DNA from 2 places in the Billgrantia tianxiuensis genome. Region 2 is predicted to be linked to the other one. Evidence: riboswitches for the same ligand, from Rfam matches in the RefSeq annotation. Region 2 holds a riboswitch; the other holds the start of a gene.
What was found. A riboswitch is a leader RNA that binds a small molecule or an ion and turns the genes downstream of it on or off. The one in region 2 is predicted to bind cobalamin.

Region 1 (14,460 bases), 1.9 Mb from region 2:
CGGAAGGCGATGCGGAAGCGCCATCACGCGAGATCTATGGCCGAGTGGTCGAGGCCATCTCTACCAAACTGATCGAGGCGGGGCTGCATGATGCCGATGTCGATAGCCAGCAAGGGCGGCTGGCGGCCTCCTTGGCGGCATTGATCCTGCGTGGGAAGTCCCGTGTCGCCGTGGCCCCATCGGTCTTCACGCTGAAATTCGCGCCGACATCCCCTGTGGTCGCGGTGGGCGGGCCGGCAGCAAGCTACTATCCGGCGGTTGGCGAGGCGCTGGGCGCCGAAGTTGTGTTGCCTTCCCACGGCGAGGTGGCTAACGCCGTGGGCACGCTGCTCGGCCAAGTGGTTCAGCGGGTTCATGTCTCTGTTCTGCAGCCAGTACAAGGCCGCTTTAGGGTCTTCCTGCCCAATGGCCCCTGCGACCACGTCACACTCGAGGCAGCCTATGCGATGGCGCGGCAAACGGCCGCCGAGCGCGCTGAAGCCTTGGCTTGGCAGGCCGGTGCGGCCGAGGTGGAGGTGCGCTTCGAGATTGAGGAAAACCGTGTCGATAACGACATCGACGGGGAAGTCTTCTTCGAGGCGAGGGTAACGGCCTTGGCCATCGGACCACCGCGCCGTACTCGAACATGACAAGCCATACGCCCCGGCCATGGCCGGAATCATGTAGCTATTCGGATGATCGAGCGAAAACGAAGGCCTGCATGTGGAATGCCGCATGTTGCGAGTCGTAGCGTGATGGGGCACCGACCAGACAGGCACGTCGCGCCGCGCAGCCCAGCCGCATGCAGGCGCCGTCGGGCATGTCGCGCAGGTGCTGTGCGCAAGCTCCGATCCGATACTCGGAACCGGTGAAGGCATCGACCGGACAGGCGTCGAGACAGGCACGCTCGGCGCATCCCAGGCACGGCGACTCGTGTTCGGCCATTGGCGCGAGATCGTCCGGCACGTGGTCAAGCGCGAGCGCGAAGCGGTAGGCGTGCCACGAGCCGTATTCGGCGTGTATGACCAGGCCGAGCGGAGATGGGTGTACCGACTCGGCACGCGACGCCCAGCGCTGAAAGGGATAATGCGGCGGCCCGCCGAACGGATAGAGCGCACGCGCACCGTAGCGGGCAGCAAGCGCCTCTCCAATGCGTTGGCTCCAGCGGTCCAGCGGATCGCGTCTTCCGTCACAATATTCGGGCGAAGCAGCGAATTGGGGCCACAGCGACGAACCGACATTACCCACTAGCACCAGTGCTGCGGCCGGGATGGCGTGGGCAATCGGGGGCACATGATCCTCCGGCTCCACCTCGAAGGCTCCGCGCAAAACGAGCCCATGCGCCTCGAGTTCATGTTTCAGCTGAAACAGTCTCATCGGGGGAGTGCCACCTTCATTTCGCTGATCTGCGCATCAGTTTGCGCTATCCGCCGTGGTTGTACGCGATTGGCTGTGGCCGCTCGGCGGCCATGCGATTGGCATGGCGGGCATGGGTCCTTAGCGTTGTCGCGCATGACGAACGCCTGGTATGGCATCAGGTCCACGGCGACTGGCCGTGGAAGAGCGCGGCCACCTGTCCGGGGGGAGGGAAAGTCCCTGTGGAACTCGCCGCGTATCGGGGTCGAGCGGTGCATATCACCTCACGGAAACGAAGACTGGGGCGCCACCCACCATGGCGGTGGCCAATCGCTGGCCGTAGAGGCGCTCAAGGGCTGCAGGTACCAGCATGGCATCGCGCGACCCCCAACACGCTTCACCGTCGGGGTAGAGCAGCAGCAGATGGTCGCACCAGCGAGCGGCGAGGTTGAGGTCGTGCAGGCACAGCATAACCGCCCTGCCGGCCTGGGCCTCGCCAGCGAGCAGCGCCATCACCGCGGTCTGGTGATGCAGGTCAAGATGGTTGGTTGGCTCGTCGGCGAGCCAGATGGCCGGCGCCTGGGTCAGCACCGTGGCGATGGCCAGGCGCTGCCTTTCACCGCCCGAGAGCGTGCTGACTAGCCGCTCGGCCAAGTGGTCGACATCGAGCCGCTCGAGCGCAGCCTCGGCCAACTGTAGATCCTCGCCGCCCTCCATCTGCCAGGGCGACAGCCAGGGATGGCGCCCGATCAATGCCGTCTCGCGCACCGTGGCGGGAAAGCCGTCCTGGCGCTCCTGGAAGACCAGGCCCAGGGCGCGGGCGACCCGGCGGCGCGGCAGCGAGGCGAGCGCGCCCCCGTCGAGACGCACGCTGCCGGCCCGCGGTGCTCGCAGCCCCGCCAGGGTATGCAGCAAGGTGGTTTTGCCGGCCCCGTTGGGGCCGAGCACGCCCCACACCTGCCCGGGCTCCAGGTCCAGGTTCAGCGCCCGACCGTCGCGACGGCCCGGTACGTCGATGACCAGATTTCGCGCCTCGAGTCGGCTCATCAGCGGCTCCGGTAGAGCAGGTAGAGGAAGGTCGGTACGCCGAGCAGCGCCGTGATCACCCCCACCGGAAGCTGTTCCGGAGCGATGATGGTGCGCGCCAGGGTGTCGGCGAGCACCAGCAGGGTGCCGCCAGCCAGGGCACAAGCAGGCAGGATCAGACGTTGGTCGTTGCCCAGCATCAGGCGCAGCATGTGCGGTACCACCAGGCCGACGAAGCCGATGCTGCCGGCCGTGGTCACCGCCATGGCGGTGAGCAGGCTAGCCGTGATGTAGATCGTCCACTCCAGCGGACGCACCACCACGCCCAGGGCCGCGGCCTGCAGCGCCCCGCGGGCCAACACGTTGAGGCTGCGCCCCAGCGGGAAGGCGAGCAGGCACACCCCCAGCAGCACGACGAGCGGATAGCCGGGTGTGTGGGCGTAGGATAGATCGCCCATCAGCCAGTAGAGCATGCCGGGAAGACGCTCAACGGGGCTCACCGCCAGCATCAACGTGACCACCGCGCCCCACCCGGCCGCCACCACCACGCCGGTGAGCAGCAGGCGGGAAGGCGTCCAACTGCCGGTGCCATGGGCCAGGCCAAAAACCAGCAGTGTCGAGAGAAAGGCCCCGGCGAAAGCCGAGCCGCTGATCACCGCGCCGCCCAACCCGGCAAGCATCGCCGCCAGCGCTCCCACTGCGGCACCGCCCGAGAGGCCCAGCACGTAGGGGTCCGCCAAGGGATTGCGCAGCAATACCTGCATCAGCGCACCGGCCAATGCCAGCAGGCCACCGGTGGCAAATGCCGAGAGGGCCCGCGGCACACGCAGCTCCAACACCAAGGTGCGCGCCAGGGCGTCGCCGCGCCCCAGGGCCACCTCCCACAGCGCGGCGGGGGTGATGTTGACGCTGCCGACCGACACCGCCAACGCCATGGCGGCCATCGCCGCCAGCGCCAGCAGGCCCAGCGGGAAGGCCAGCCCTCCGTGCCTGACAGCGACCAGTGAGTACCTAGCGGCGTGCACGGGCTGCCTCCAGTTTCTCGCAGAACAGCCGGCTGCCCTCGAGCAGGCGCGGCGTGGGGCGCTGGATCAGCGACGGCGGCACGAAGAAGAGGTTGCCCTCCGCCACCGCCGTGAGGTTCGTGTACTGCTCCCAGTGGGTGAGCCATTCACGGCTCTCCTCGCCCATGCCGCCGGCCAATATCGCCTCGGGGTCGGCGTCGAGCACCGACTCGTCGCCGATGCGCGGCACCAGGCGCTCAAGGTCGCCGAAAACGTTGACGCCACCGCAGGCGGTCAGCACCGAGCCGATCAGGTGCGCGTCGTTGACGGTCATCAGCGGCTCGTCCCACACCTGATAGAAGACGCGCACCGGTGCTCGCCCGGCATAGCGTTCTCGAAGCTCGATCATGCCGTCGCGAAAGCGCCTCGCCTCGCGATCCGCGGCATCGGCTGTGCCGGCCAGGCGTCCCAGGCGCTCGATGGCGCTGGCCACGCCCTCGAAGGACCGCGGCTCGAGGTAGAACACCGGCAGGCCGAGCGCCTCCAGCATCTCCAGCTGCTCGGAGGGATTGCCGGTCACCCAGCCGATCACCAGTGTGGGCCGCAGGGCGACGAGGCGCTCCATGTCGATGCGCGTATGGCTGCCCAGCGAAGGCACCGCCTGGGCCTGCGGCGGGTAGTCGCTGAAGTCCACTACGGCCACTACCTGGTCACCGGCCCCGGCGGCATAGACCAGCTCGGTCGCACCGGGCGACAGCGCGGCGATGCGACCGGCGGGCACCGGCAGACACACCTCGCGGTCGCGGTCGTCGGTGGCGCAGAGCGAATCGGCATACGCCTCGCCGGCCGCCGGCCCCGACAGGGCCAGCAAGGCGCTGAAACCTACGGCGGGGCCAACGGCCCCGCCGAACCGGCCGCTACTGGCCAAAGTGGACACTGACGAAGGCCGCACGACCGGCGTTGAGGTAGTCATCGCCATCGAAGAAACGTGTCGTGACATACTCTTTATCAATGGCATTCTCCACAGTCAGTCGAGCCGACCACAGCGGTGCAAACTGCCAGCCGGCACGCAGATTGACCAGCCCGAAGCCACCGATTCGATCCGTGTTGGCGGCATCTTCGTAGCGATAGCCCTGCAGAACCCAGGAGCCCCCAGGAACCACTCGCCCAGCTCACGATCCACGTCGAAGCGGGCGCTCTGACTGGAACGGCGCCTAAGACGATTTCCGGTAGCCCGATCTTCAGGGTCGGTGTAGGTCGCGGCGGCAGCTAACGTCCAATCATCTACCTCAGCGCCCACGGAGAGTTCGACGCCACGGATACGCGTAGTGGGTACGTTCGTTGTCGGCTGCCCCATTTGCTGCCAGACGATCAGGTTGTCAATATCGGTCTGATAGATTGCGGCATCCCAGAACCAGCGCACATATTGGCCACGTACTCCGAGCTCCACCGTTTTGGATGTTTCCGCTTCTAACTCGGGATTGCCAAACCCCGGCCAATAAAGGTCGTTGAAAGTTGGCGCCTTGAAGGCGGTGCCATAGCTGGCTCGCAGGGTATGGTGGGAATTGATGTCATACCCCAGCGCCAGGCTACCGGTAATCTCGTCACCGTAGGCTTCGTTATCGTCATAACGCAGGCTGGCTTGAACGGCTAACGGTTCGAAATCGAGTAGCGCCTGGCCGAAAACGGCCTTGTTATCACGCTCCTCGATGTCATAAGGACCATCCCATGGCATATTCCCCGTGACACTACCGGCCACGCTATCGTTCATATACTCCGCACCGATAATCAACTCATGCCCCCTGAAGTCAGCGTGTTCTCCCAGCGGGCCGTGCGTGTCTGCGTATCAAGGATAGACCCCCAGAAGTGGTTGACGCTTTCATCGCGCGCTTCGCTCAGCGTCAAGCGACTACTCCAGCTGTCAGTTACCGGCAGTTCTCCATAAATTCCCGCCACCTGCTGCATATAATCAGTCGTGGCCATGGAGCCGCTCTCGTCATACTCCGTGGTACCGCGGGCTCTCAGCGCCAGAAATCCCACTTCTGCGCCGCTATCGAAGGTGTGCGACATTCGCGCCAGCGCAGAGGTGTTGTCGTACCCCATATCCTCACCACCACGACGCACCGGCGTGCCATCGGTGGTGAAGTGGCTGCCGGCAAAGCTGTAGCGGGTACCGCCGCTACTGCCGGAGAGTCCTGCACTGTATCGCTGGGTATCGAAGGAGCCGCCGCCTGCAGAGATGCGCGGGTGCGGGCCGCCCTCCTGAGCGTCATGGGTGAAGAGCTGCACCACGCCGCCTACCGCGTCGGCGCCGTAGAGGCTGCCCCGCGGGCCGCGCACGATCTCGGCGCGCTGGAACATGCGCGGGTCGAGGTACTGCCACGCAGGGCCGCCATCCGTAGCGGAGCGCAGGCGAATGCCGTCGATCATCAGCAGACTCTGGTTATTCGAGGTGCCGCGAATCGACACGCTGCTCTGTTTGCCGAAGCTGCCGTTGGAGCTGACGTCCACCCCGGGCTGGCCGCGCAGCAGATCGGTGACGCCGGTGGGGTCCTGGCGGCGTAGGGTCGTCTCGTCGAGCAGCGTAACGGAGGCCAGCGATTCGTCGGCGGTACGCGGCGCTAAGGTGGCGGTGATTACCAAGGGGTTGAGGTCGACGGCGATATCATCGCTGTCGGCTTCGGATTGGGCGTGAAGGCCCAGAGGAATGAGGGCCAGACCAAAGGCGGCCAGGCCACGGGAAGCGTTTCTGGTAGTGTTCATCAGTGTCCCTTGCTCGCCGTACCTGCCCGCACGGCAGTCGTGGTGCAATCACCGGGTTAGCAAGGAACGAGAAAGGGAGAACGACAGCAATAGCGCCAGCCCTGCCTCGGAGTCGCCCACCGCAACCCGGCATGAGGGAAACGCTGTCATACAGCATTTCCTGCACTCTCTGGCCGGTCTCCGGGCTGACGAGTGGACAATTAGCGTCCCAGAAGGCCACCTTCCCGTGTCAGGGCACAGTGGTGTAAGGCTTTCCTTGACTCGATTACCGTTGCGGGGGCAGCGTCGGAATGGCACGAGGCGCACCGACTTCTCGTTTCACCCCGGCGCGTCTGCGCGCGCCTAGGGCACCTGAGAGTGTCGCTAAGCTAGCAATCCGACCCCGCACGGTCAACGACAGCGGCGTGCCGGAATGCGACATGCCCTGCCATATCAAGCGGTTGACGAGCCCATGGCAGCCGAACGCCTCGTGGTCGTAACCAGCCAGCTTGATCCACAAGCACTCACGGGCTCGGTCGGGGTGCTGAGCTTCACGTTCCGAGAGACCGTGCGTTCGACCACCGACCGGGCGGCTCTGATGACGCATTCATCTGCAGCCTCCCGGAAATTGCCGGCGCCATCGAGAACAAAAAGTTGCAGGCCATGCGGGGGAGGCCGAGCTGAAGCGTGCATCAGAAGCGCTAGATATACTAAAAAAGCCACCGTGTACTAAGGGCTGACGTTCCCCGGCCCCCTGCAGGAGTGCCTTTGTAGCAGCCCTTCTTGCTTTTCGATCCTTTGCGCCCCCACGTTATGATGGGTTTGCTTTGCTCTGCGACAATTCGCCTCAGGTTCGCGCACCAAATAACAAGTATTTTACATGATTATTATAATTTCCCCGACGAAGGAGACCCTCATGCTCACCTCACAGCAGGAGCAGCTCATCGAGGCCACCGCCCCGGTGGTAGCAGAGCACCTCGATGCCATTACCCAGCGTTTCTATCCGTTGATGTTCAAGCGCTACCCCGACGTGGCCTCGCTGTTCAATGAGGCGCACCAGCAGAGCGGTGCCCAGCAACGGGCCCTGGCCGGTGCCGTATTGGCCTACGTGCAGCTGCGCCAGGATCCCGCCAGGGCGAGAGGAGTGCTGGCCACAGTGGTAGAGAAACACGTGTCGCTGGGCATTCAGCCCGACCAGTACCCCATTGTCGGCGAGTGCCTGATGGCCGCCATCGGCGAGGAGCTGGGTGACGCTCTGACGCCAGAGATCGCCGAAGCGTGGGCAGCGCTCTATGAAGAGCTGGCCGGCCTGTTGATTGAGCTGGAAGATCGTCGGTACCAGGCTTTCGCTCTGAAACCCGGTGGCTGGCGCGGTTTACGTCGATTCCGCATCGCCGCGACTCGGCAAGAAAGCGCGATGATTCGCTCCTTCGTCCTCGAGCCGGAGGACGAAGGCCCGGTAGCAGATCATGAGCCCGGCCAGTACATCGGCGTGCGACTCGGTATCGAGGGCGAGACGCTCTATCGCCACTACAGCCTCTCGGACCTGCCAAATGGCCGCACCTATCGGATCTCGATCAAGCGTGAGCCCGAGGGTCGAGCCAGCCGCTACTTTCACGACGTGCTCAACGTTGGCGACAGCGTAGACCTTCTGCCTCCGGCCGGGGAGCTTACGCTACAGGGAGGCAATGAACCGCTGCTGTTGATCAGTGGTGGAGTGGGCCAGACACCTATTCTGCCGCTGGCTCGCCAGGCGCTGGCCGAGGGTAGGCAGGTAGTCTATCTTCATGCCGCCATCGACGCCGAGCATCACGCCTTCCGGCAGGAGGTCGCCGCGATGCGCGAAGTGCATCCCTCTAAGCTCAAGGTCGTCGCCATACACGAATACGGCGACGATGCCGACCACTGCGGCCGCCTCGATCGCGAGCTACTGAGACACTACCTGCCCGCATCCAACCCGCGCTGCTACTTCGTTGGCCCCCAGGGTTTCATGAGTGCGGTGAACCAGGCCTTGGCAGAGCTCGGCGTTGAAGAGGATCGACGCCACTTTGAGCACTTCGGCCCGTCCCGCCCTATTGAAGCTGCCTGATACTCTCGCTACTAGCCCCGTCAAAGGCACAGGCCATCTTTGGCGGGGTCGAGCATTTCGCCCCATGACCCATCAGCGCCTACCGCGCTGAACACTGCATCGAGGCATCTGATGCCGTGCGCGAACAGCGCCAAGCAGAAATAGCATCCGAGCCAGATCATTCGGCTTGGAGTTAGCGATAGTGTCTTAACTGGACCGGTCACTCGCGCCAGTAGTCGTTAGCCGCAGCCACCGTCTGGAAATGGGTCGCAATGACATGCGAAATGGCAATAAGGCTGTTGGGATCTGCTGCGTACTCCGGTCGTAGCTCTTTTCGCACTTCGGCATCGGTCTGTGTCGTGGCGACACCCTTCTGCGATAGTTTCACGGCCAGGGCAAACCCCTCCCGAGGAGTTTCCGTCATGAGACTGGGCAACCACGAATCGGAGGCTGCCTGCCCCTCGTGTTCGTCCGCCGATAGGACGGCCGCACCCATCAGTAGCCCTAGGAGGCTTACGATAGCAATGCTTGCGTACCTGGTCGCGGAGGACTTCGGCGCAATGATCGTCATGGCTGGCTCCTGTTGTTTTCGTTGTGCCTTGCCGGGAGGACACTTTATAAGAAGCATTCAATCTACCTTTTCAAGACTAGAGTCTATTCCGGCCCCGTCAAGGGAAGGATTTCAGTCCTTGCTCAACTGATCCGGGAGCGGCTCCATCTCCGTTGCCTTGCCTAGCCACCCCCAGTCGTCGAACAGCACGTAGAGTGCCGGGATCACCAACAGTACGAGCACAGTAGCGCTGAGCAGGCCAAACACCACCGAGATCACCAGTGGCTTGATGGCCGCCGCCTGGGTACTGGTTTCTGCCAGCAGTGGCAGCAGCCCGGCGATGGTAGTGGTGGACGAGATCAGGATGGCGCGCAGCCGGTCGCGGCTAGCCTGGCCGGCGGCTGCAACGGCATCCAACCCACGCTCGCGATGGGTCTTGATGAAGTGGATCAGCAGGATGGCGTTGTTGACCACAATACCGGCCAGCGACGCCGCACCAATCAGCGAGGGCATGGAGAGGTAGTAGCCCATGAGCACATGGCCCCAGATGGCGCCGATGAAGGCCAGCGGGATCGAGAGCATGACGATTAGCGGCTCCACGTAACTGCGAAACTGGAAGGAGAGGATCACGAAGATCCCCACCAGGCCGATCAACAGCCCGCGGCCGATGGAGCCGCCGGTCTCGGCGGAGCTGGCCACCTGCCCCTCGAAGGAGATCGCCACATTGGGGTGGCGGGTAAGGAAAACCTCCAGCCAGCCGCTACCGGTGAGGTCATCGACGATAGCCTGGCCGCTGGCTTGGCGTGCATCCACGTTGGCTTCCACGGTGACGGTACGCCGCCCGTCGATACGGGTGATGCGCGCCCATTCGCGTCGCTCCTCGGCGTTGGCCACCACCTCCAGAGGCACCCGGAGCCCACCCGGCAGGGCGATGGTAAGGTCCGCCAGATCATCAAGGGAGCTTCTGTCCCCCTCGGCTAGGCGGATCAGCACTTCGATCTCCTGGTCGCCGATGCGCTGGGTATCGGCAATCTCACCCAGCAGCGCCGCGCGCAGTTGGCCGGCCACCTCCTCGGCGGAAAGCCCCAGGCCGTGGGCACCCTCGGCCATGGAGAAGGCCAGCTGGGTCTTGCCCAGACGCAGGTCATCCATGACGTTGTGGACGGCCGCGTAGCCCTCGAGATGGCCCCCAGCTCCAGCGCCGCCGCCTTCATGGCTTCTAGGTTCTCCCCGGCCAGTCGCACTTCTACCGGCACCCCGGCGGGGCCGAAGCCGGGTTCCTGGATGATAAGCCGCTGCAGGCCCTCGATCTTGCCGATAGCCTCCCGCCATGCCTCGGTCAGCGTATCGAGAGTGACACTACGTCGCTCGGCGGTGAGCAGGTCGACGCTGACGGTGGCCACATGGGGGCCCGCCTCTCGGGCGCTGAGGTTGTGGTTGAAGCGCACCTGTATCGCCTCGACCAGGGAGGCGCCCTCCGGCTGTTCGGGTGAGTAGCGCGCGTCCAGGTCACGCATCGCCGCCTCGACCCGCTCGGCCACCGCCTCGGTGCGCGCCAGGGGCGTACCCTGGGGCATCAGAATGCGCGCCTCCAGCACGTCGCCATCGATATCCGGCATCGCCTCACTACCCACGTGCCCCCCGGCAATGAAGCCGGCGGAGGCCAGGGTCACCGTCAGCAACAGGCCCAGCACCGCATGCCGAAAGCGGATCGCCCGGTCGGCCAGCCCCCGACGGCCTCACGAAAATTTGCGAAACGTCGCTCGAAGGCGGCCCGGAAGCGGGAGTCGTGACCATCGCCCAGGCTCCCCACGCTGCCTTTGAGGTGGTGAGGGAGGATCCAGAACGCCTCGATGAGGCTCGCCATTAGCGCTGCGATCAGCACTACTGGCAGCACCTCCAGCACTGCACCCAACTCCCCGGCAAGGAAGGAGAGCGGGGTGAACACCGCTACCGTGGTAAGAAATGACGAAAGCACCCCGGGCAGCACCTGGCGGGTTCCCTCGACCACTGCCTCCAGCGGCGACTTCCGGTGCAAGGCATGAGAGGCGATGTTGTCGGTGATAACGATGGCATCATCCATGACGATACCGATGGCCATCAACAGCGCCACCAGAGTGATCATGTTGAGCGACAGCCCGGCGAACGCCATCACCGCGAAAGCGCCCATGAAGGCAACCGGCAGACCCAGCACCGCCCACAGCGCCAGACGGGGGCGGAAGAACAGGCTCATCACCAGCACTACCAGTACCAGGCCCATCAAGCCGTTATCCACCAGCATCCGCAAGCGGTCGCGGACAATGCTTGTCGCATCCTGGGTCAAAGTCAGCGATATGCCGCCGTCGAAGCGGTGACACTCGTCCTCGAGCAGCGCCTCGAGCCGCTCCTTGACCGTCAGGGCATCTTCACGCAGCGCCTTGCTAACCTCCAGCACCAGCGCCGGCTCGCTATTGAAGCGAAGCGTCTCTTCCGCGCGCTCACCGGCCTCAGTGAAGGTGGCCAGCTCACCAAGAGTAAGTTCACCACCTCCGGCGTCGGAAACTACCACCAGCTCGGCCAGTTCGGCCATGGAGCGGCGCTGGTCGGTAAAGCGCAGCAAAATATCGCGATCGGCCGTTTCCAGAGTGCCCAGCGGCAGGTCCAGGCTCTGAGCGGAGATGCGTTGCGCCAGCTCCTGAGCCGAGAGGCCATGCTGGCCGAGCACCTCGCGGGGCACCTCGACCTGCCATTGGCGCTGCGACATGCCATGGATTGCCACGTCCGCCACGCCGGGCAGCGCCATGATGCGCTCCTCCAGGCGCAGGGCGTACTCCTCGAGCTGGCGAATGGGCATGTCGGCTGTTACTGCGACCGCGGCGACCAGATCGCTGCGGTGCAGTTCGCGAACTACTGGGAGCTCGGCCCGTGCCGGTAGCTCAGTGATGGCACCGACTTCGGTATCGATCTCGCTCATGAAGCGTATGGCATCGCCGCCGGCCTCCATGGTGGCGGTGGCGCTGGCCAGGTTGTCCTGAGCCACGCAGACAAACTCATCGAGGAATTCCACGCCTTTAACGGCATCGAACAGGCGCCGGCAGATTGCATCCTCGACGTCGGCGGCGCTGGCCCCGCGGTAGGCCACCTCCACGGACACCTCAACCGGGCGATAGTCGGGGAAAGTCTCGCGCTTGAGGCTGGGGGCGGCGAACAATCCGGCGGCCAGCAGCAGGATCAGCAGCAGGTTGGCAGCGGTGGGATGCCCGGCGAACCAGCGAATCATGGCCGCTCTCCCGACGATGCTTCGCCCCGGGCCAGGGCGGCCAGGCGTGCCTCGGCAGCATCGTCTCGACGCACGGAGAGCGCCATTCCATCGATGGCCGGCTGCAGGTCATCGAGGATTACGCGCTCCCCGGGACCAAGCCCGCCTCGATCACCGCCAGCCCCCCCTGCTTGAATGCCACGGAGACCGGGCGTCGCACCAGGCGCCCCTGCTCGTCAGCCAGATAAAGCTCACCCTGATGGAGCGCCGACGATGGCACTACCATTGAGGCCTCGGGGCCGGGGGCCGTGAGCCGCACCCGGGTATACATATCGCGCTGCAGCGGCGGTCGATCGGGAGGCCGTGCACCGCGCCAAGGATGGTCGACCCTGACGACTATTCGAACGGCGCGGGTGGCCGGGTCGAGGCCGCTGGCCACGCGCACCACCCGGCCCGTCCAGCCCACACCGGACGCCCCGACCAGCTCCAGCTCCGCATCGATTGCATCAAGGTCGATGCGCTCGCTCAGATCCAGGGAGCCGGGCTCGAGTTCGGCCGGCGCCACACTACCCAGCAGGCGTCGCACCACGCTGAAGGGAAGCCTCGCCTCCACTTCGGCAGCCGCCAGGCTATCCGCCTCGAATAGGCTCTGGCCCACACTGACGAACTGGTGAAGCTCTACCTCTACCTCACCCAAGCGCAAGTCATAGGGCGCCACGAAACGGGTATCCGCCAGGTCACGACGCGCCTGGGCCAGGCGCACCGATGCTCGCTCGCGCTGGGCTGGCAGCAAGGCCAAGGCATTCTCCAACGTGGCCACCGCCTGGCGTTGCGCTACAGTGCTGCGACGCTGAGCATCACGTTGAGAAGTGGAAACAGAACCGGTAGACGCCAGGCGCTCGATGCGTGAAAGCTCCTGCTCGGCGAGATCGAGTGCCTGGCGCTCCAGGCCCAGCAAACGCCGAGTATTGGCCTCCTCTGCCTCTAGTTGAGTCAATTCCGCCTCGGCTTCGGCGATGGCCAGCTCATAGCGACTCGGGTCTAGCGCCAGCAGCAGGGTGCCTGCACGCAGTAGTGTGCCGCTCTCCAGCGCCGGATGGCGCTCCACCACCCTGCCCGAGACATTGGCCACCGCCTGCCAGGTCTCGGCGGGGCGCGCCACGCCGTGGCCGCGCGCCTCGAGGCGAAACGGCAGGGGCCGGGCCTCGATCACCGCCACCGCCTTGGGGGCAGGCGGTGAGTCACTGTGCTCCGGTGTCTGACGGTTGACCACAAACATCACCAGAAGCACCACGCCGACGGCCAGGCCAATGACAACCGCCAGTACACGCCCCAGACGTTGAGCCAGGACTGTCATGGGTGCGTCCCTCGCTCCTGCTGGATGCCGTGACAGTAAAGATCGAACGCTCCTTGGGCCTGCTCGGCTATATGGTTCATGCTACCGATCATCAGCGATTGCATGACCAGGCCCTGGATGGTGCCGATGAACTGCGTGGCAGCCGCCTCGATATTCAGCTCTCGGCGCAGATCGCCGGCTTCCTGTGCCTCGATCAGCAATTTCTCGATCCGCTCACGGTAGAGAAACAGCAGTGAGCGAACCATACGGCGGGCCGGGGTCGGCCGAGCGTGCTGCAGTTGCCCCATCATCAGCCGAGGCACACCAGGGTGCTCGACAATGAAGGCGATATGGGCATGAAACATTGCTTCCAGCGCAGCCAAAGGACTATCTGCCGAGGCAGCGGCTCTATCCAGCCGCTTGATTATACGCTCGGCTATTCGGCCGATGACCGCCTCCCAGACCGCGTCCTTACTCGGAAAGTGGCGGAACAGTGCTCCTTGAGTAACCCGCATGTGTTTGGCGATGCTGCCGGTAGTGATATTGGCGGGATCATCCCGTGCGCTCAATTCAATGACCGTATCGACAGTTCGTTCCCGGCGCTCTGCAGCGGTTAGATTGCGTTTTCCTGACATACCCGACCCCATAAGATAGTGACTAGTTACTATCTTATGGCGAGAATACTCACCGCGCCAGCGCTATCCCGCTTCGCCATGACCCTCATCAAAAGCGGCCCTCGCGTAGTCGACTAGCATGGTCGGGTTTACCCAGACTGCGAGGAGAGCGACATGGAGCTCGTCTGCCCGGCCGGCAACCTGCCGGCCCTGAAGCGGGCGGTGGATGAAGGCGCCGATGCCGTCTACTTCGGCTTCCAGAACGCCACCAACGCCCGGCAGTTCGCCGGCCTGAACTTCACCGACAAGCGCGCCCGCGAAGGCATCGACTACGCCCATGCCCGCGGCAAGCGGGTGTTCTGCGCCATCAACACCTATCCGCAGCCCGACGGCTGGGCCCAGTGGACCCGCGCCGTGGACCAGGCCGCCGAGCTCGGCGTCGACGCCCTGATCATGGCCGACATGGGCCTGCTCGACTATGCCGCCCGTCGCTATCCGGAGCTCCCTCGCCACCTCTCGGTGCAGGGGTCGGCCACCAGCCATGAGG
Region 2 (14,460 bases):
GATCGAGCGGCCAGTGCCGCCGCCCCGGCGCGAGGCGCATTCGGTCGATGCGGTGTTGGCCTGGCTGCATCACGGCTCGGCTCCTGAGTCAGGCCTTGAGTCAGGCCCCAGGGCCGAGCGCGGGGTATAGACCCACGGCACGCCCTCGCGCCGGATTAGGCGCGTCTGGTTGGAGCCCACCATCACCAGGGTGCGCATATCGGCCATCTCCGCCGTGGCCTCGCCCAGGGTGGAGACGCTGAGCGACTCTTCCGGCGTGGAGACGGCCCGGGCGAACATGATCGGGCGCTCCGCCCCGCAGGCCTCGCGCAGCACCTCGAGAGTGCGGACGAAGCCCTCCGGCCGGGCGCGGGAGCGCGGGTTGTAGAAGGCCATGGCGAAATCGGCCTCGGCGGCCAATCGCAGACGCCTTTCCACCAGCCCCCAGGGCTTGAGGTTGTCGGAGAGGTTGATGCAGCAGAAGTCGTGGCCCAGCGGTGCCCCAGGCGTGCACTGGCGGCCAGCATGGCGGAGATGCCCGGCAGCACCTGGATGTCCAGCTCGCGCCACTCGGGCTCGCCGGCCTCGAGCGCCTCGAACAGCGCCGCGGCCATGGCGAACACCCCGGGGTCTCCCGAGGAGACCACCACCACCCGCTGCCCCTCGGCGGCCAGCCGCAGCGCCTGCTCCGCGCGGCGGAGCTCCTCGCGGTTGTCCGAGCCGTGGCGCGTAAGTCCCGGCCGCGGCGCCACCCGTTCGACGTAGGGCACGTAGCCCACCACGTCGGTGGCCTCGTTCAGGGCGGCGGAGACTTCCGGGGTGATCAGCGCAGCATCGCCCGGACCGAGGCCGACCACCTTCAGCCACCCTTCCTTCCCCCACTCAGGATCTCTCATGGCCGCCTCCCGTTGCCATGGATCACCACGATGGAGAAGTAGGGCACGCTGTCGCCGACCTCGCGGAACGGCCGTATCCGCTGCTGCGGCATGGCGGCGTACTCGATCAGCCAGGCCTCCTGCTCCCGGCCGGCCTCGGCCAGCGCGCGCTGCAGCTTGGCCAGGTTGCGGCCGATCTTCATCACCACCAGGGCATCGGTCCGCGCGATGTGCTCGACCAGCGTCGCTTCGGGCAGGGTGCCCATCAGCACGGTCATGATGTCGTCGCCCCAGGTCACCGGCTGCCCGGTGGCGGTCCAGGCGGCGGACATGCCGGTGATGCCGGGCACCACTTCCACCGGCACCCGACCCTGCAGGCGGGTATAGAGGTGCATGAAGGAGCCGTAGAAGAACGGATCGCCCTCGCACAGCACCACTGCATCGCACCCGGCCTCGGCGATCTCGCGGAGCTGCGCGACGCTGTTCTCGTAGAAGGCCGCCAGCAATTCGTTGTAGAGCGGGTCGTCGAAGGGGATTTCGGTGGTGACCGGATACTCCAGCGGAATCTCGATCGCGTCGGGCGCCAGCAGGCCCTCGACGATGCTGCGGGCATGGCCGCGGCGCCCCTTCTTGCGGAAATAGGCGACGTGGGTGGCCCCGCGAATCAGCCGGTCGGCGCGCACGCTCATCAGGTCCTGGCTGCCGGGGCCGAGGCCGACGCCATGGATGGTGCCCGGTGTGATGGTTGCTTGGCTCATTCGCTGCGATCCGCCATGGCATTGAGGGCGGCCACCGTCACCGCGCTGCCGCCGAGGCGGCCTTCGACGATCACGCAGGGAGCCGCGGCGCTCTCCCACAGGGCCTGCTTGGATTCGGCGGCCCCCACGAAGCCCACCGGACAGCCGATGATCGCCGCCGGACGCGGGCACGCCGGGTCTTCCAGCATGTTGAGCAGGTGGAACAGCGCGGTGGGCGCATTGCCGATCGCCACCACCGCCCCGTCGAGATGGGGCCGCCACAGCTCCAGCGCCGCCGCCGAGCGGGTGGTGTCCAGCTCCCGGGCCAGCTCGGGCACGCACTCGTCGTGCAGGGTGCAGATGACGGCGTTGTCCGCCGGCAGGCGCTTGCGAGTGATGCCCTCGGAGACCATGCGTGCATCGCACAGGATGGGAGCGCCCTGCTCCAGCGCCGTCCGGGCCCGGTTCACCGCATCGCCGCGGAAATGGATATGCGCGGCGAGTTCCACCAGCCCGGCGGCATGGATCATGCGCACCGCCACCGGCTCCTCCTCCGGCGCGAAGCGCGCCAACTCGGCCTCGCGCCGGATGATGGAAAAGGACTCCCGGTAGATGGCCGGGCCGTCCGTTTCATAGACGTGAGGCATTCATTCTCTCCAGATTCACCATCAGTGTTCTTGTCCACCGGGAGCTTTGGTCCCCGGCGCTCATCTAGCCCACCGCCTTGAAATCGTTTCCAGCGCCTCGGATTCATCCAGGCCGGTGGCCACCGGCGTCCCATCGGCGCGACCGCCGACGATCAGGTCGAAGCGTCCCTCCCGGCCGGTCAGGCAGAGGTCCGTCGGCGCCTGGCAGGCGCAGCCCTTGACGCAGCCGGACAGGTGCACGCTGCGCGATCCCTGGCCGTCCAGCCGTTCGGTCAATTCCTGAGCCAGGCCCAGGGTCGCCACGCTGGCCTGCTCGCAGTAGGGCGCGCCCGGACAGGCCTGCATGGCCAGGCGCGGATCGCTCTCGCTCTCCAGCAGCCCCGGCGGCGAAGACGCCCCGACGGGAAAGCCCTCTACCAGCAGCCGCCGCCAGGGGGTGAGCCGCACGGCGCCGACCGAATCCGACGAGGCTGACGCCGCCACGACTGACTCCGCCACGATCAGGGCCCGCAGCGTCGCCGCCGGTGCCCGCCCGAACGGCAGGCCCAGCACCCGGCCCCAGGCGTGCTGTCCCAGGGCCGGCACGCAACCGGCGGCGGCAGGCCGCTGCGTAGCAGGCGCCCAGGGCGGCAGCGGCGCCGGGTGCCGACGCATGCGGCCGGCGTCGATCCCGCCGCTGTCGACGAACCAGTGCAGCAGGCAAATCAGCAGCTCGACGGCGGCCGCGGGCGAGTCCACCGGGGTGCCCTTTTCCCGCCCGTCGGCACGGACGAGCAAGGCGCCCGAAGACTGCGCCGGCAAGCCCCCTTCCAAGCCCCTTTCCAAGCCCCCTTCCAGCGAGCGTTCGATACGGAAATCCGCCGAGACTTCGCCCAGCAGCGGCACGGCGCCGGCATCGATGGCCACGCCCATCTTGGCCGGCAGTGCCGGCAGCGCATCGAGCCGGGCTTCCAAGCGTCGCGCCACCTCATGGGTGGCGTCGCCCGGCTGCCAGTCGGGCGCCAGCAACAGCGGCAGCCGACGCTCCTCCTGCGGGTCTGCCGCCACCAGGCCGTGCTCGACGAGAAAGGTCATCAGCCCGGGCCAGCTGGCGTCGGATACGCCGCGCAGCTGCAGGTTGGCCCGATTGGTGAGTTCGATCAGGCCGCTGCCGAAGGTCTCGGCCGCCTCGCACAGGGCCAGCATCTGGTGCCGGGTGAGCCGCCCCAGCGGGGGGCGCACGCGCACCAGTAGCCCATCGCCGGAAGCCATGGGGCGCCAGGCGCCGGGACACCAGCCCTTGATGCGCGGCGCGCCCGCCGGCCGATTCGCCTGGTTCGTCATGGCGCCGCCACCTCCCGGGTTTCGTCGATCTCCAGCAGCAGGTCCTGCAGGGCCGGGCCCTGTTCGCCGGGCTCCCGCCACAGGCCGCGCTGGATGGCCTCGAGCAGGCGCTCGGCCATCTCCTCCATGGCCGCCGGATTGTGCTTGCGCAGGAACGCCTGGTTCTCGTCATCCAACACCAGCGCCTGGCTGACCTGGGCATACTGGTAGTCGGCCACCAAGTCGGTGGTGGCGTCGTAGGCGAACAGGTAGTCCACCGTTGCCGCCATCTCCGCAGCCCCCTTGTAGCCGTGTTCGCGCATGGCCTCGATCCACTTGGGGTTGAGCACCCGGGAGCGGATCACCCGGGCCAGTTCCTGCTCGAGGCTGCGCATGCGCGGTCGCGCCGGATTGGCATGATCGGCGTGATAGATGCTCGGTGCCTGGCCGCTGAGGGCGCGGCTGGCGTTGGCCATGCCGCCCTGGAAGGCGTAGTAGCCGTTGGAGTCGAGGATGTCGTGCTCGCGGTTGTCCTGGTTGTGCATCACCGCCTCCAGCCCTTCGAGTTGGTGCTCGAAGGCCGCCCGGGCCGCCACCCCCGACTCGGGAAACTGGCCGTAGGCGTAGGCTCCGCTCGCCAGGTAGGCGTCGGCCAGGTCATCGGCGTGCCGCCAGGCGCGCTCGTCGAGCAGCCGGTTGAGGCCGGTGCCGTACTCGCCGGGCCGGCTGCCGAAGACCCGATAGCCGGCCTCCCGCGCCGCCTGCTCAGGGGAGCGGCCCTGCGCCTCGAGCTCCTGCCGGCGCGCCATGACCGCCGCACGGATGGTGTTGGCCTCCCCCGGCTCCTGGTACTCGGCCACCGCCCGTACCGCCCGGTCGAACAGGCGGATGACGTTGGCGAAGGCGTCGCGGAAGAAGCCGGAGACCCGCAGGGTGACGTCCACCCGCGGCCGCCCCAACAGCATGGCGGGAATCACCTCGACGTCGATCACCCGCCGCGAGCCCAGCGACCACACCGGCCGCACGCCCATCAGGGCGAAAGCCTGGGCGATGTCGTCGCCGCCGGTGCGCATGGTGGCGGTGCCCCAGATCGACAGGCCCAGCCGCCGCGGATAGTCGCCGTGATCCTGCAGGTAGCGCTCGACGAAGGCCCGGGCCGAGACCTCGCCCAGCGACCAGGCGGCCGGCGACGGAATCGAGCGGTTGTCGACGCTGAAGAAGTTGCGCCCGGTGGGCAGCACGTCCAGACGCCCGCGACTGGGCGCACCGCTCGGCCCGGGCGGAACGAAACGCCCCGCGAGGCCGGCCAGCAGCGACTGGATCTCCATCTCGACGCCGCGCTGCATGGCCGCCCAGAGCCCGCTGCGCACATGGCGCAACTGCTCGGCGGTGGCCGGATAGTCATGGGCCAGGCTGGCCAGGCAGCCCTCCGCCACGACGTGCGTCTCCACCAGGCGGTGGGCGAGCCGCTCCAGGCGCTCGCGGGTATCGGCAGCGCTGCGCCAGGGGGAATCATCCAGCTCGGCCAGCGCCGCCGGCCGCGGGCCGTGCCAGGGCTCGGCCCCGGCCGCCAGGGGGTCGAATGCCGGCGGCAACCCCAGGTCGGCGGCCAGGTTGTGCAACAGGCCGCGCTGGGCCGGCTGATCGCCCCGCGGCAGCCGCAGGATGGCGACCAAGGTCCCGGCCAGCTTGTCCCGCGGCGGCAGGCTGCCCAGCACGTGCAGGCCGTGGCGGATCTGCGCCTCCTTGATGTCGCACAGATAGGTGTCCAGCTCGTTGAGCAGGCGCTCGTCATCCACCTCCCCGGCCACCTCCCCGCCTGTTCTGCCCTGCGCCAGTTCGCGGTCGATGCCGGTGTCGCGCAGGTGGACGAGGATGCGCTCGCGCAGCAGGGTCTCGCGTCGCGGATCCATGCCCAGGGCCTGGTAGTACTCGTCGGTCAGCGCCTCGAGTTCGGCCATGGCGCCGTAGAGTTCGGCACGGGCCAGCGGCGGCATCAGGTGATCGACGATCACCGCCTGGCTGCGGCGCTTGGCCTGGGCGCCCTCGCCCGGGTCGTTGACGATGAAGGGATAGAAGTGCGGCAGCGGCCCCAGGGCGACGTCCGGCCAGCACTCGGCGGAGAGCGCCGCGCTCTTGCCCGGCAGCCACTCCAGGTTACCGTGCTTGCCGACGTGGATCAGCGCATCCACCCGGTAGTGCTCGCGCAGCCAGAGATAGAAGGCCAGGTAGCTGTGGGGCGGCACCAGCTCGCTGTCGTGGTAGCTCTGGAGCGGATCGTCACCCAGGTCGCGTAGCGGCTGGATGCCGACGAAGGTTTCGCCCAGGCGAATGCCGGCGATCATCAGCCGGCCCTGGCGATGCTTGGGGTCCTCGCTGGGTGCGCCCCAGCGCCGCCACACCGCCTCCTGCAGGGCCTGCGGCAGGGTCCGGAACCAGGCCAGGTAGTCATCAAGGGCGATGCTCTGCCAGCAGCCGCGCTGGTCCAGCCCGCGGGGGTCGTTGGTCACCCCCGCCTGCAACCGCCGTATCAGGGCATCGCCATCCGCCGGCAGGTCGTCGACCGGATAGCCCGCCGCGGCCAGGGCGCGCAGGATCGCCAGCGTCGAGGCCGGCGTATCGAGGCCGACGCCGTTGCCGATGCGGCCGTCGCGGTTGGGGTAGTTGGCCAGCACCAGCGCCAGACGCTTGTGCCGGTTCGGCGTGCGCTGCAGGTCGCTGAAGCGCCGCGCCAGCCGGGCGACGAAGGCGGCGCGCTCGGGGTGCAGGACGTGGCGGATCACCGGCAGTTGGCAGCGCTCGCTGTAGTGGGCCTCGCTCTTGAAGCCCACCGCCCGGGTCAGGATGCGGCCATCCATCTCCGGCAGTACCACCTGCATGGCCATGTCGCGGCTGCGCAGGCCGCCGGCCTCGGCCTGCCAGTCCTCCTCGGTGCTGCTGGAAAGGATCGCTTGCAGCACCACCGGCCGACCGACGAAGAGCCCCGCGAGGTCCTGGTCGAGCTGCTCTTCCAGCGGCGCCTCGCTCTCGTCGGCATGGCGATTGACCGAGAAGCCGGTGGTGTTGATCACGATGCCGGCCCCGGTCTGCTCGATCAGGTGGTTGACGAAGGCCAGGCAGGCCGGCTCCTTGAGCGAGGCCACCGCCACCGCCAGAGGCGCGAACCCCTGGGCCTCGAGCACCTCGAGCAGGCCATCCAGCACCGCGGTGTTGGCGCCCTGTAGATGGCTGCGATAGAACAGCAGCAGACAGACCGGGCGCGTCCCATCCTGCTGCCTTCGCCACTCGTTGAGTGTCACCGCCGGCTGGCCGTGCGGGGATTGCCGAGCGGGCGTTGCGGGCAAATAGAGCAGCGCCGCGGGCAGCGCCTGAGGCTCGCGCCACGCCAGCGGCAGCCCAAGGCACTCGCTACCGACACAGCGCAGCAGCTGCTCGGCGTTGTCGACCCCACCCTCGCGCAGGTAGCGCCACACCCGATGGGCCGTGGCGACAGGCACGCTGGAGTCCGCCAGCAGGGCGTCGTCCGGGGCGTCGCAGCCCGGCACCAGGATCAGCTGACGGCGCCGGTCGGCAGCGGCCCAGGCCAGTAGGCGATCAAAGCCGTAGCGCCAGTATCCGCTGCCGCCCAGCAGCGAGACGATCACCAGCCGCGCCTGTTCCAGCACCCGGTCCTCGTAGAGGTCGTAGGCGGCCGGCTTGATCAGGTTCATCCAGTTGGCCAGGCGCAGCGAGGGAAATCCCTCGCCGCCCGCCTCGGCCAAGCGCTCCGCCGCCTGGGCCAGGGCCGACAGGCTGCTGTCGGCGGCCGACAGGATGACGATCTCGGCGGGGCTCTGCTGCAGATCGACGATACCCTCGTCGTCGACGAAGCCCCCCGGCTTGGCGGCGAAGAGATGCATCAGGCGCTCGTCGCGATCTCGACGTCCGCCAGGGCGGCGTGCAGCGCCGCGCCATCCAGCCCCTTGCCGATGAAGACGAGCTGGGTGGCGCGCGGCTCGTCCTGCCCCCACAGCCGGTCGAAGTAGCCGTCCAGACGTTCGCCCACGGCCTGGATCACCCGGCGCATGGGCTTGCCGGGAATCGCCGCGAAGCCCTTGGCGCGATAGATCTCGTGATGCTGCAGCAGCTGCTGCAGGCGCGCCGCCAGGGCCTCGCCGTCGACCTCGCCCAGGCGGATCACGCAGGAGTCGAAGTGATCGTGGGCGTGGTCGTGATGGGCGCCCTCGGCGTGGTGGCGATCGTGGTGGTTGTCGATACGGTCGATGCCCTCCTCGCTGGCCGCGCCGATGCCCATCAGCGCCTCCAGTTGGGCGCGGTCCTCGGCCAGCCCCTTGTCGATGAACAGGGTCTTCACCGAGGCCGGCACCCGCTGGGCGACCAGCGCTTCCACCCGAGCCCGTTCGGCCGGGTCGAGCAGGTCGGTCTTGCTGACCAGCACCAGATCCGCCACGCTGAGCTGGTCGTCGAGCAGCTCGCGCAGGCTGGGATCGTGATCGAGGGATTCGTCGGCCCGGCGCTGGGCCTCCACCCTCTCCACGTCGTGGGCGTAGCGGCCGGCGGCCACCGCCGGGCCGTCGACCACGGTGATGATCGCATCCACGGTGCAGTGCTGGCGCACCTCCGGCCAGTTGAACGCCTGCACCAGCGGCTTGGGCAGGGCCAGGCCGCTGGTCTCGATCAGGATATGGTCGATCGTGTCGCGGCGGGCCATCAGCTGTTTCATGACCGGCAGGAACTCCTCCTCCACGGTGCAGCAGATGCAGCCATTGGCCAGCTCATAGATGCCGTTTTCGATCTCGACCGGGGCGCCGCCCGCCTCGTCGCGGCCTTCTTCATTGCCCTCTTCACAGCTCAAGGCACAGCCGCGCAGCAGGCTGGAGTCGATGTCCTGCTCGCCGAACTCGTTGACGATGACGGCGATGCGCTTGCCGGTGACCTGGCGCAGCATGGCGGCCAGTAGGGTGGTCTTGCCGCTGCCCAGGAAGCCGGTCACCACCGTGGCGGGGATCTTGTTCAGGTTCATCCTTGGGACTCCTCGGGGGTAAGGGAATGAGTCTCTAAAGCGCTTGCCGGCTGCCCGCTCGCCATGAGCAGCCGGGCCAGGGCGTCGGGGTTGTCGGGAAAGAACAGATGCAGGTAGCTGGCCGTGAGGCCGCGCTGGCGATAGATCGCCTCGCCCGGCGCGGGGTGGCGCTGACGCCGGCAGAAGGCGATGGGCGCCGGCGTGCCTTCCGCCACCGAGCGGTGATGCGCGTGGCCTCGCACCGGCCCCTCCGGCAGCTCGGCGGTCTGCATGCCCTGGCAGCCGCGGCGGCCGCGCATGGCGCCGTGGCCCGGCAGCAGCCCCAGCAGGGTGTGGGTCTCGCCGTCGATGTCGGTCAGACTCTCCAGGCAGTAGAGCAGGCCGCCGCACTCGGCGAGGATCGGCTTGTCGGCGGCGAAGAAGCGGCGCAGCTCGTCGCGCATCGACGCGTTCGCCGCCAGTTGGGCGGCGTGCAGCTCGGGGTAGCCGCCCGGCAGCCACAGCGCATCGCAGGGGGGCAGGTGGCGGTCGGCCAGGGGCGAGAAGAAGCGCAGAGTCGCCCCCATGCGCTCCAGCAGATCCAGGTTGGCCTGGTAGATGAAGCTGAAGGCCGCGTCCCGGGCCACGCCGATGACCCGTCCCTGCAGCGAGGGCATGGGCGGCTCGGCGGCCTGCCGCGGCGCCTCGAAGGTGACCGGCGGCAGCTGCAGCAGCGCCTCCGCCAGCCCTTCGGCATCCAGCGCCCTGGCGCCGGCCTCGAAGCGCAGCTCCAGCTCGGCGCGGATCTCGTCGGCCTGCACCAGTCCCAGGTGGCGTTCCGGCAGGGTCAGCGCGCCGTCCCGCGCCACCGCGGCCAGCAGCGGAATCTCGGCAGGCAGTGCGGACTCGATCAGCTCACGGTGGCGCTGCGAGGCGCAGGCGTTGGCGATCAGCCCGGCGATGAGGATGTCGTCGCGAAAGCCCGCCAGGCCGGCCACCAGCGCCGCGGCGGTCTGGGCCATGCCCTTGACGTCCATGACGATGACCAGCGGCAGGCCGAACAGGGCGGCCAGGTCGGCGCTGGAGGGCTCGCCGTCGAACAGCCCCATGGCGCCCTCCACCAGGATCAGATCCGCCTCGCAGGCCGCCTCGAAGAAGCGCTGGCGGCAGTAGGTCTCCCCCGCCATCCACAGATCGAGCTGATCCACCGGCCGGCCAGAGGCCTGGGCCAGGATCTGAGGGTCGAGGTAGTCCGGCCCGGTCTTGAACACCCGCACCACCTTGCCGCGGTTGCGCAGCAGCCGGGCCAGCGCCGCGGTCAGCGTGGTCTTGCCCTGGCCCGAGGCCGGTGCGGCGATGAACAGCGCGGGACAGGCTGCGCTCGTCCGCTCGACAGGTTCCTGCATCACGCCTGGCCTCCTGGCCATGAACGGCCCGCCGACAGCGGCAGGCGACAATAGCGGGCGCCGAGCTGCTCGGCGATGGTCTCGCCCCGCCCCCGCCTGACGGCGGCCTGCTCGGTATCGACGACCAGGCAATCGCCCAGCGCCGGCAGGCCGGCCAGGGATTGCCGGGTGCGGCCGTCGGTGATCAGGTAGGTGCGTATTCGCAGGTCGGCCTCCTGCCGCCGCCACTGGCGAATCAACCGCGCCGCCTGCAACACGACCTGGCGCAGCGGCGTACCGCCGCCCCCGTCGGCGCTGTCGAGCCGCTCACGCAGCGCCTTGGGCGCACGGCGGCGCAGCAGGATCGGCGTGACACCGTCATTGCCGAAGCCGAGCACGGCCATTTGCTCGCGGGCGGCATAGGCCTGCCGGGCCAGTTGCTCGACCAGCCCCTTGGCCCGCCCCAGCAGTTGCCGCCCCAGGGTCGAGGCGGAGGTATCCAGCAGCACCAGATGAACCGTCGGCGGGACGATTCGCGCCTGGCGATACTGCAGTCGGCGCCAGGGCCAGCGACCGCGATTGGCAATCAGGGTGGCGAACCAGTCCGGCCGGGGCGATGCCTGGTAGGAGCGACGCTGATGGCCCCGACGCCTGGCCGCTGGCATCGGGGGAACCATGACGCCATCGGGTCCACGCTCATGGGCGACAATGTCCGACAGGCTCGGGGCCGGCACGCTGACGCTTTTCTGCGCTACCGGCGGCATGGCGCCCCACTGCCCCTGGCCGCTCGAGCCTGACGTGCCGCCACCGGGACCTGCCGGCCCGCTCGACGCAGGTGGTGTACCGGAGCTTGGCGTACCGGAGCTTGGCGGCGGCGGTGGCGGATTATGGTCCGGGTGCCTGACGGGCTCCTGGGTAGGCGGCGAAGTCCGCCGATGCGCCAGCACCCAGGGCCCGACGACATCCAGATCCTCCCTGGCCACGGCAGCGGCGCCGCGCCAGGCGGCGTGGGCCTGGGCCGCACGATGCCAGGTCACGTCCGCCCGCAGCCCTTCGACGCCGGCCGCCTGACAACCCAGCGCGATGTGCTCGTAAACCCATGCCTCGCTGACGATCTCCGGCAGCGCCGACTGGGCACGCCGGATACGCTGGGTCAGCGCTGCCTGGGCCTCGGCGTGACGTGCCACATAGCCCTGGGGGTCGCGGTCGAAGGCTTCGCGTTGCTGCACGATGGCGATGCGCTCTTCCACGCTGACCGAGGCGTGCTGCTCGAGGCAGAGGCCGAAACGATCGAGCAGCTGCGGGCGCAGCTCGCCTTCGTCCGGGTTCATGGTGCCGATCAGGCGGAAACGCGCGGGATGGGAATGGCTGACACCGTCGCGCTCGACGACGTTGGTACCGCTGGCGGCCACGTCGAGCAGCAGGTCCACCAGCGAGTCCGGCAGCAGGTTGACTTCGTCGACGTAGAGCACGCCGCCGTGCGCCTTGGCCAGCAGCCCCGGCTGGAAGGCCGCCTCGCGCTCGGCGAGTACCCGCTGCAGGTCCAGGCTACCAGTCAGGCGCTCCTCGCTGGCCCCCAGGGGCAGGGTGACGAAGGGCGGCCGACGCCCTTCGCCATCGTCAGGCAGGATCGCCGCCAGGGCCCGCGCCAGGGTGGATTTCGCACTGCCACGCGGCCCGCTGATCAGCACCCCGCCGAGCCGGGGGTGGATGGCGTTGAGCAGCAGCGCGGTCTTGAGTTCTGTCAGGCCGACCACGGCGGCGAAGGGAAACTCGCTCACGGGAGCCTCGCCATGCACCGGCTGGACAGGCAGCGGCACACGGCCGACAAGGCATCGGTCGTAAACGGCGACAACCCCGCGGGAGGGGCGGATAGAGCGAACGTAGACACGGCATCTCCTCGGTGCCCACCGCACCGTTACGGGATGATGATGGATTGATGGGCCGGTCTCCGGGCTCGAGGAGGACGCCAGAACGACGTCGAAGCCTGCACCTTCCCAGCACAATGCCAGTGGTTCCTGCAGGCGACTCACTCATTACCGTTGCGGGGGCAGCGATGGAATTGGCCTACGGCCTCACCATACTTCCCGATTATCCCCTAGACACAGGGGCACCCATTTCAGTCGGACCATCGTAAAGGAACTGCCGCAACCAGCGCAATGCGTAGCGTGCCCTGGCCTGACCTCAGTGCCTGCGGTGGCTGATTGCACAGCAAACTCTCTCGCAATCGACTGAAAACTCTAGATTTCACAGGTAGGAAAAAGCTTCTCCGTGCAGCGCCAAGACGCTACGGAAACCTCAACCTCGAAGGAAATTTTGGGGTTGTATTTTACCGCAGGTTTGAATCATGATCCTCGCCATTCGCACACGGCATCTCAGGCCAATGGCAGTGAATCCACGGCCGGCGCGAGGACAGAGATGGCAGCAATGCCGGGTTTCACGCCAAATCATCCGAAGAATTCTCCCAGATTCCGGACACCGACCAATGAAAATCGCTCGCCATTTCCTGCTTCCATTATCGCTAATTCCCGCCTCATTCGCCATGGCAAGCGATACGGAATATCCATTGACCCTTACCAATTGTGGCACGGAAATCAGTTTCTCTTCCGCTCCTGAAGGCGTCGTTACCGTTGGACAGTCCGCCACCGAGATTCTCTATTCCCTGGGCCTTTCCGATCGGGTGCTCGGCACCTCGGTCTGGTTCAATCCCGTGCTGCCTGAGTTCAGCGAGGTCAACGCCGGCATCGAACGGCTGGCCGACAATGACCCGAGCTTCGAAGCCGTGGTGAATCGTCGACCGCAGCTCGTCGCGGCCCAGTACGAGTGGCATGTAGGACCCACCGGCAGCGTGGCGAGTCGCGAACAGTTCCACGAGTTGGGTATCGCCACTTATGTGATGCCCGCCGACTGCGACACAAAGGACAACAGCACCGGGGGCGACGGCACCCGTACCGCCGCCTTCTCCCCCACGCACGTCTACAAAGGCATCACCGAGCTGGCTGCCATTTTCGATGTGCAGGAAGCCGGCAAAGCCCTGGTGACCGATCTCGAAGCTCGTGAAGCCGACGCCATTGCCAAGGCCGAAAGCCTGGAACTTCCTCCAGATCTGTCGGCAGTATTCTGGTTCTCTTCTCCCGATAGCTCGGTGGATCCTTACGTGGCAGGCCGGCTCGGCTCCCCCGGTTACATGATGGAGAAACTCGGTATTCAGAACGTCATTCAATCCGATGAAGAATGGCCTATCGTCGGTTGGGAAGCCATTGCCCGCTCCGACCCTGACCTGATCGTGATAGCGCGCATGGATCGCCGGCGCTTTCCCGCTGACGATATCGAAGAAAAGCTGAATTTCCTGCATAGCGATCCGGTGACCCGGGAGATGACGGCGGTGAAGAACGGCAACATCATCGAGATGGATGCTCATGCAATGAGTGCCACCATGCGCACGATCTTTGGCCTGGAAATGCTGGCCGATTCCTTGACGACACTCTCCTTCGAACGATGAATCTGGCCGCAGCAGTGCAGTTACCAATGGTTTTTCGATGGCGCTGGGTCTGGCTCGCGCCATCGACGCTGTTCCTGGCCGTGATGGCCGGCACCGCGATCGGCGAAACGGCGATTCCGCTGGAGACCATTCTCAAGGTATTGGCGAACCGGCTGTGGGGAGCGGAGCATGCCGTCGACCGAATCGACGCCGGCATCATCTGGAATTACCGGCTCAGCCGCGCCATCCTCGCCGCCTGTTGCGGTGCCGGGCTGGCCTTGTCCGGCGTCGTCCTGCAAGCCCTGCTGCGCAACCCGCTGGCCGACCCTTTCCTGATGGGAATTTCCGCCGGCGCCTCGACCGGCGCCGTGGCGGTCACCATCGCCGGACTCGGTGCCGGCGTCGTGACGCTCTCGCTCGGCGCCTTTGCCGGTGCGGGGCTGGCGTTCTCCCTGGTGGTACTGCTCGCCCGTGCCGCCGGCAGCGGCACCGGGGGTGGGCGCAGCGCCCAGGCCGCAGGTGCCATCATTCTGGCCGGTATCGCCGGGTCGCAGCTGTTCAATGCCCTTACCGCCTTCATCATTGCCAAGTCGGCGAATGCCGAACAGGCCCGGGGCATCATGTTCTGGCTGATGGGCAACCTCTCGGGGGTGCGCTGGGACGACGTCACCCTGGGCCTGCCCGCCGCCCTGGGCGGCCTGCTGGTGTGCCTATGGTATCGGCGCGCCCTGGACGCCTTCACCTTCGGTGCCGACAGCGCCGCCTCGATGGGCATCGCCGTGCGCCGCGTGCGGGCGATCCTGATCGCCGTCATGGCGCTGGTGACGGCAACGATGGTGTCGATGGTCGGCGCCATCGGCTTCGTGGGGCTGGTGATTCCTCATGCCATGCGCTTTCTGGTGGGCAACCGCCACACCCGGCTGATACCGGCATCGGCGTTGGCCGGCGCCGTGTTCCTGATCGGCGCCGACATCATCTCGCGCGTCATCGTGCCGGGGCAGGTGCTGCCGATCGGCGTGGTCACGGCCCTGGTCGGGGCGCCGGCTTTCGCC

Region 1: another riboswitch for cobalamin. It lies ahead of EKK97_RS01105 (TonB-dependent receptor domain-containing protein); the one in region 2 lies ahead of EKK97_RS15500 (AAA family ATPase).

The regions. Positions count from the first base shown of each region.
Region 1 is NZ_CP035042.1:232,840-247,299, reverse strand. It holds gene EKK97_RS01130 (hydantoinase/oxoprolinase N-terminal domain-containing protein) at 1-629, shown strand, start outside; gene EKK97_RS01125 (hypothetical protein) at 667-1,356, opposite strand; gene EKK97_RS01120 (ABC transporter ATP-binding protein) at 1,615-2,382, opposite strand; gene EKK97_RS01115 (FecCD family ABC transporter permease) at 2,382-3,305, opposite strand; gene EKK97_RS01110 (cobalamin-binding protein) at 3,373-4,236, opposite strand; partial or broken gene EKK97_RS01105 (TonB-dependent receptor domain-containing protein) at 4,283-6,128, opposite strand; cobalamin riboswitch at 6,283-6,498, opposite strand; gene hmpA (NO-inducible flavohemoprotein) at 7,024-8,196, shown strand; gene EKK97_RS01095 (hexameric tyrosine-coordinated heme protein) at 8,396-8,746, opposite strand; gene EKK97_RS23525 (efflux RND transporter permease subunit) at 8,858-9,793, opposite strand; gene EKK97_RS24155 (hypothetical protein) at 9,712-10,407, opposite strand; gene EKK97_RS23520 (efflux RND transporter permease subunit) at 10,401-11,984, opposite strand; gene EKK97_RS01085 (efflux RND transporter periplasmic adaptor subunit) at 12,103-13,320, opposite strand; gene EKK97_RS01080 (TetR/AcrR family transcriptional regulator) at 13,317-13,934, opposite strand; gene ubiU (ubiquinone anaerobic biosynthesis protein UbiU) at 14,088-14,460, shown strand, end outside.
Region 2 is NZ_CP035042.1:3,307,583-3,322,042, forward strand. It holds partial or broken gene EKK97_RS15460 (cobalt-precorrin-6A reductase) at 1-130, shown strand, start outside; partial or broken gene cobJ (precorrin-3B C(17)-methyltransferase) at 70-875, opposite strand; gene cobI (precorrin-2 C(20)-methyltransferase) at 872-1,597, opposite strand; gene EKK97_RS15475 (precorrin-8X methylmutase) at 1,609-2,238, opposite strand; gene EKK97_RS15480 (cobalamin biosynthesis protein CobG) at 2,299-3,561, opposite strand; gene cobN (cobaltochelatase subunit CobN) at 3,558-7,439, opposite strand; gene cobW (cobalamin biosynthesis protein CobW) at 7,439-8,563, opposite strand; gene EKK97_RS15495 (cobyrinic acid a,c-diamide synthase CobB) at 8,560-9,948, opposite strand; gene EKK97_RS15500 (AAA family ATPase) at 9,948-11,708, opposite strand; cobalamin riboswitch at 11,855-12,060, opposite strand; gene EKK97_RS15505 (ABC transporter substrate-binding protein) at 12,275-13,429, shown strand; gene EKK97_RS15510 (FecCD family ABC transporter permease) at 13,456-14,460, shown strand, end outside.